DNA from 2 places in the Idiomarina piscisalsi genome. Region 2 is predicted to be linked to the other one. Evidence: predicted binding sites of a transcription regulator. Region 2 holds the regulator's gene; the other holds the start of a gene.
The links. The regulator FliA, encoded in region 2, starts transcription of late flagellar genes. The targets are predictions, from matches to a motif close to CTAAAGNTNNNNNNNNNNNNGCCGATA.
Positions count from the first base shown of each region.

Region 1: a site for FliA is predicted at 1,414-1,440, ahead of pomA (flagellar motor protein PomA). Genes of this name have one in related genera too.

Region 1 covers NZ_CP022133.1:530,747-534,103, forward strand. Annotated here, with positions in the region: gene dxs (1-deoxy-D-xylulose-5-phosphate synthase) at 1-245, opposite strand, end outside; gene CEW91_RS02470 (farnesyl diphosphate synthase) at 250-1,137, opposite strand; gene CEW91_RS02475 (exodeoxyribonuclease VII small subunit) at 1,134-1,370, opposite strand; gene pomA (flagellar motor protein PomA) at 1,551-2,318, shown strand; gene CEW91_RS02485 (flagellar motor protein MotB) at 2,321-3,262, shown strand; gene thiI (tRNA uracil 4-sulfurtransferase ThiI) at 3,330-3,357, shown strand, end outside.
Region 2 covers NZ_CP022133.1:1,853,073-1,856,429, reverse strand. Annotated here, with positions in the region: gene flhF (flagellar biosynthesis protein FlhF) at 1-465, shown strand, start outside; gene CEW91_RS08995 (MinD/ParA family protein) at 522-1,394, shown strand; gene CEW91_RS08990 (RNA polymerase sigma factor FliA) at 1,387-2,112, shown strand; gene cheY (chemotaxis response regulator CheY) at 2,149-2,532, shown strand; gene CEW91_RS08980 (protein phosphatase CheZ) at 2,546-3,295, shown strand; gene CEW91_RS08975 (chemotaxis protein CheA) at 3,309-3,357, shown strand, end outside.

The sequences.
Region 1 (3,357 bases), 1.3 Mb from region 2:
TGCGGGTAGGCCTGATGACCAACATCCCAAACCAGCTTATCATTTGGCGTGTGGTACACGTAGTGCAAGGCAACAGTGAGCTCTACGGTACCTAAACCTGACGCCAGGTGCCCGCTGCTTTGACTCACGGAGGTCAGCAGAAACTGACGAACTTCAGCGCATAGGTCAGTGAGTTGATTGGGTGACAGTTCACGCAAATCAGCCGGAGAATTAATTTTATCGAGTAACGGGTAATTTTGTATCATTCGCTCAGTGATCCCGCTTCAGCAGGACATCAGAAAATTGTTCGAGTTTTGCCGTATTGTAAGGGATATCGGCGAGTGACAGTAGTGCTTTCTCATGTAACGAGTTTAAGTATTGCTGAGCCCCGTCGACACCTAATAGTTGAACGTACGTTGATTTATTGGCTGCCGTGTCTGACCCTTGGGGCTTACCAAGCAACTCAGTATTGCCGATAACGTCGAGAATATCATCCTGCACTTGAAATGCGAGCCCCAAATGGGCCGCAAAGGTTTTAAAATGCGGTTGCCACTTTTGGGCTTTTTCTTCACCACAAAGTACGCCTATTGTCGCAGCGGCTTCAATTAACGCCCCCGTTTTATGCTTGTGCATGTGCTCCAGCTCGGTCTCATTGACATGCTGGTCTGTGGCTTGCAAGTCAATTGCCTGACCGGCGCACATGCCCGCACTACCACTGGCACGAGCCAATGCGTTCACCATAGACAACTGGCGGTCTGCATTCAACCCACCTAGCGGGGATTCTGACAACAATTCAAAGGCGAGTGTCTGCAGAGCGTCACCGGCTAAAATAGCGGTCGCCTCATCAAAGGCTATGTGGCAGGTGGGTTGACCGCGCCTTAGATCGTCATTGTCCATCGCTGGTAAATCATCGTGAATCAGCGAATACGCATGAATGAGTTCAATCGCCGCTGCAGCGGCTAAAGCGGCATGCTTATCGCCGTGACAAATATCGGCAATCGTCATTAATAAATACGGGCGCACGCGTTTTCCGCCCAGCAGCACACCGTGCTCCATAGCACGGGTTAATGGTTCATTAATGGAGTGGCGAGACAGCTGTTTTTGTAAAAACGTGTCGACTTGCTCGCGCACTTCAGCCGTTAATGCATTAATGCTCACATGACTTCTCCGTCATCACTTTCAGAAGAGCCTTCCTGAGCAGCCATGAGGGTTGTGACTTTTTGCTCGGCCTGTTGCAGTTGCTGTTGGCTGGTACGAGCTAATTGAATGGCTTTTTCGAACTTTTCCAGCGACTTCTCAAGTGGCAGTTCGCCATGCTCAAGTTCATTTACCAATGACTCTAGCTCTTCTAACGCCTGCTCAAATGAAGGGGCTTTTTGTTGTTCTGACATAGTGCTTCTTGCGCAATTGTTGTGTGTTAGGGCTAATTATCCGATAAAGAATCCCGAATGTCAGCCGATGATCTCATTATTCCTGTGTAACATAACAAGAAGATGCTTGTCAGAGCAGCGCTATTGTTTAAGAATGGAGCGTAGCTGAATGGCAAAAAGTGAATTGGGGAGGAGCACTGAGTGGATATAGCAACGCTCGTTGGGATAATCGGCGCCATTGGTTTCGTTATCATGGCAATGATTTTGGGTGGCGATATCAGTTTGTTTATGGATACACGATCGGTATTCATTGTTTTTGGTGGCTCCCTTTTTATTACACTCGCAAACTTTTCTCTTAGTCAGTTTCTGGGCACAGGTAAAGTCGTTGTAAAAGCCTTCTTTTTCAAAATCGAGCACCCGCAAGAACTTATCGATACGGCAGTTGAAATGGCGGACGCCGCGCGTAAAGGCGGCTTTTTGGCACTGGAAGAGGCGGAAATTCCCAACAAGTTCTTTCGTAAAGGTGTCGACATGCTGGTCGATGGTCACGATGCAGAAGTCGTAAGAACAACGCTATCGAAAGACATAAAAATGAGTTTTGCGCGTCATGAAGAAGGCGCTCGCGTTTTTAAAATTCTGAGCGATGTCGCACCGGCCATGGGTATGATAGGTACGCTTATTGGCTTGGTGGCTATGCTGTCTAATATGGATGACCCTAAAGCCATTGGCCCGGCCATGGCGGTTGCCTTGTTGACGACGCTTTACGGTGCGTTTTTGGCTAACGTTATCGCGATTCCAATCGCTAACAAACTGATGCTGCGTGCCGAGCAGGAAAAACTGAATCAGCAGTTGGTTCTTGATGCCATACTCGGTATACAAGACGGGCAAAACCCACGTGTCATTGAAGGTATTTTGCGTAACTACCTGGCTGAATCAAAACGCGTTGGTGACGGTGACGAGGAAGAGTAATAATGGCCTCTGAAACAGTAAGAGACGAAGACGAAGAAGAGTGCGACTGCCCACCCGCAGGCTTGCCCATGTGGATGGCGACATTCGCCGACTTGATGACGCTGTTGATGTGTTTCTTCGTTTTGCTGTTGGCGTTCTCCGAAATGGACGTGCTGAAGTTTAAACAAATAGCCGGTTCTATGAAGTACGCTCTGGGCGTTCAGAATAAAATTGAAGTGAAAGACATACCCAAAGGAACCAGTGTTATCGCTCAGGAATTTCGGCCTGGTCGGCCTGAGCCAACCCCAATAGAAACCATTCAGCAGCAAACCGTTGAAATGACTCAACAAATGCTCGAGTTTCAGGAAGGGCAGTCTGACTTTGCCGGCGGTCAGCAAACCGAGCGTGGCGGTCAGGAAGCCGATAGTAAAGAAGATGAAAAACAGGCTGAATCTGAAAATACTGAAGCCATGACTCAAGTGTCTCAAGAGCTTATGCGTCGCATTGAGCAACAGCTCGAGAACGAAATAAAAGCGGGCACTATCGAGCTGGAGCAGCACGGTCAGCAAATTATTATTCGTATTCGTGAACAAGGCTCATTCCCGGAAGGCTCGGCTTTCTTACAGCCACAATTCCGCCCAATTATTCAGCAAGTCGCGACAGCGCTTAAAGAGATTCCGGGCGAAATTACGATTTCCGGACACAGTGACAATGAGCAAGTTGTGTCAGAGATTTACTCTTCACGCTGGGATCTCTCCAGCAAACGAGCAGTTGCTGTCGCTGAGGAAATGCTAAAAGTCGATGACTTCAGTGAAGACCGCATGGTGGTTATGGGGTATTCAGACACCAAACCGTTGGTTCCTAATAACTCTGAAGAGAATCGCCGCCGTAACCGTCGGGTTGAGATATCGGTGATGCAGGGTAAAGCGGCCGAGTCTGAGCAACAGGTTGACGTCATAGACTAAGCGCTGGTTTCTGGCGCTTAGGACACGTATAATTGCCGACTTTCTCACAAAGCCAAATGATATTGCTATGAAGTTTGTTGTCCGCCTGCACGCCG
Region 2 (3,357 bases):
AAAGATGCAAAAGAGCTAGCGGACTCATTACTGTCGCTACGTGATAAGAGCCTGATTTTAATTGATACGGCAGGTATGGGGCAGCGCGACAAGCGCTTAAGCGAGCAACTTGGCCAATTAATACAAAATACCCGTCTGAGAATTCGACCTTACCTGGTATTGTCGGCAACCTCACAAAGCCAGGTGTTAAATGACGCCGTTAAACAATTCAAAACACTACCTTTGTCGGGTTGCATTTTTACCAAACTGGACGAATGCTTAAGTTTAGGAGAAAGTATCAGTGTGGCAATTGAGTACGGTCTGCCGGTTGGTTATGTCACCAACGGTCAGCAAGTACCGGAAGACATTAAAGTTGCTGATGCAAATTACCTGGTATCTGAAGCCGAGCGGTTAATGGACAAAAGCATTTGTTCCTCGGTATCAGACGTGCCAAAATCGTACTGGAATGCGGCGTTTTCTCGCTGAGTGAGCCGTTATACAATGACGCTGTTGTCGAAGATGTAAAATAAGAGATACGCCCGATGGATCAAGCAAGCGGTCTGCGAAGAATGAAACAGTCAAAAGTAAAAGTCATAGCCGTCACAGGTGGTAAAGGTGGCGTGGGTAAAACTAACGTCTCACTGAATATGGCCATTGCTATGGCGAAGCAGGGAAAACGAGTACTGGTACTTGATGCCGACCTTGGCTTGGCTAATGTCGACGTCATGCTGGGCTTGCGTGTTGAGCGCAACCTGTCTCATGTACTGAGCGGCCAATGCGAACTGGAAGATATTTTAATTGAAGGGCCGGGGGGCATAAAAATCGTGCCGGCGACTTCAGGAACCCGCTCTATGGTTGACTTGAGTGAGTCAGAGCACGCCGGTCTTATTCGGGCGTTTAGTCAACTGCAGGGAAATTACGACGTGCTTATTGTGGATACGGCAGCGGGTATCGGAAACACAGTGGTCAGCTTTGCCCGAGCTTCCCAGGATGTTCTTGTTGTTGTCTGCGATGAACCCACTTCAATCACCGATGCTTACGCACTCATAAAAGTGCTAAGTCGTGAACAAGGACTGTTTAAATTCAAAGTCGTTGCCAACATGGTGCGTAATATGCGTGAAGGGCAAGTATTGTTTAATAAGTTGACTAAGGTCACGGATCGTTTTCTCGATGTGGCATTAGAGTTAGCAGCGATAGTTCCTCACGACGAGAATTTGCGGTTGGCCGTTAGAAAACAACAGCCAATGGTGTTGGCGTACCCTAAATCGCCAGCGTCACTGGCGTTTAAAGCATTAGCGAAGAAAGCTCTGGACTGGCCAATTCCTGCTCAGGCAGGAGGGCATTTAGAATTTTTCCTTGAGCAATTGATAACTTCTGCCGATAACGGGAGTAAGCGGGATGTTGCCAATGAATAAAGCTGCCGCTTATGCCGCCACAGCCGACAACCGTAACGCTATTATTGAACAGCATACGGGGCTGGTTAAGCGCATTGCGCATCACATGATGGCGAGACTACCTGCCAGTGTGCAAGTCGATGACTTAATTCAAGCGGGCATGATAGGCTTATTAGAAGCGGCGCGGAATTTTGATAACAGCAAAGGCGCCAGTTTTGAAACCTTTGCCGGAATACGTATTCGTGGCGCTATGTTGGATGAAATTCGACGTGGTGATTGGGCTCCGCGCTCAGTACACAGAAATCATCGGCGTGTGTTAGAAGCCATACGACAGGTCGAAAATGACACCGGCCGTGATGCAAAAGACACCGAAGTCGCTAGCAAGTTGGGCATTGGGTTGGATGAGTACCACGCTATTTTGCGTGATGTTAGTTCAGGGCGAATCATCGGTATTGAAGATTTAGGCGTTTCTGAAGATGCGATTATACCGGAGCAAGTGACGGGTTCGGCGTATGAGCCACAGCGCGATGTCGAAAATGCAGCGTTTCATAAAGCCCTGGTATCGACAATTTCTTCGTTACCAGAGCGTGAAGCTTTAGTGCTTTCATTGTATTATGATGAAGAATTGAATTTAAAAGAGATAGGTGAAGTGCTGAGCGTGAGTGAGTCTCGCGTTAGTCAAATTCACAGTCAGGCAATGGTGCGGCTCAAGTCGCGAATGCAGAATTGGGTTGAATAATTTTGGTGGTAATCGAGAGCCTCAGTGGAGGGTGCTTTGGATAAAAATATGAAAATTCTTGTTGTGGATGACTTTTCTACAATGAGACGAATCATTAAGAACTTACTTCGTGACCTTGGTTTTACGAATATTCAGGAAGCCGATGACGGCAACACGGCTCTGCCTATGTTGCAAAACGGCGATTTTGACTTTGTCGTGACCGACTGGAACATGCCGGGCATGCAAGGTATCGATCTACTGAAAGAAATTCGTAAGGACGATAATCTGTCGCACTTGCCGGTACTCATGGTAACGGCGGAAGCGAAACGCGAACAAATCATTGCTGCAGCGCAGGCAGGTGTTAATGGCTACATCGTAAAACCATTCACCGCTGTGACGTTAAAAGAAAAGCTCGACAAGATTTTCGAACGCATTAGCTAAAAGGGCTATTACCATGTCTGATAAAGCCCATGATATTTCCCTCGAGCAGGCTCAAGAACTTGTGTCTTTGCTCGAAGAGGGAAAGCAGCAACAAGCCAACCAACTTCTGGAAGACGTATACAATCGTCGCAACGACAAACTGTTTACTTCAGTGGGTCAGCTGACGCGTGACCTCCACGAAGCATTGCAGGACTTCCAACTGGACCCTCGCATTGTGCAGATGACAGAAGATGATCTTCCTGATGCACAAAACCGTTTACAGTACGTTATTCAAAAAACAGAAGATGCCGCAAATCGAACAATGGATGCGGTAGAGGCGTGTTTGCCGATGGCTGACGACATGCACCAGCGCGTTGAAAGTGTCATGCCGGTCTGGAATCGGTTGATGAGCAACGATATTGAGATAAATGAATTCAAGTCTTTGTGCCATCAGGTCGATGATGTACTTAAGCGCTGTGGTGAAAATATGCCGCAAGTGCATGGCCTTATGACCGAAGTACTTATGGCTCAGGATTATCAGGATATTACTGGGCAGGTCATTCGACGGGTTATTCAACTGGTTGAAGACGTCGAGAAGAATCTCATTGAACTGTTAAAAATATTCGGCAAAGAAGAAGCTCGAAGAGAAGCTGAAAAAACCGAATCTTCAAAGCAGAAAAGTGCCAGTGAGGCGGAAGGGCCAATTATTGATGCCGATAAACGTGATGACGTTGTTGGTGGGCAAGACGAAGTGGACGACTTACTGTCCAGTTTAGGTTTCTAGGAGCATCAGTCGCATGAGCTTTGATATGGATGAAGACATACTGCAGGACTTTTTGATCGAGG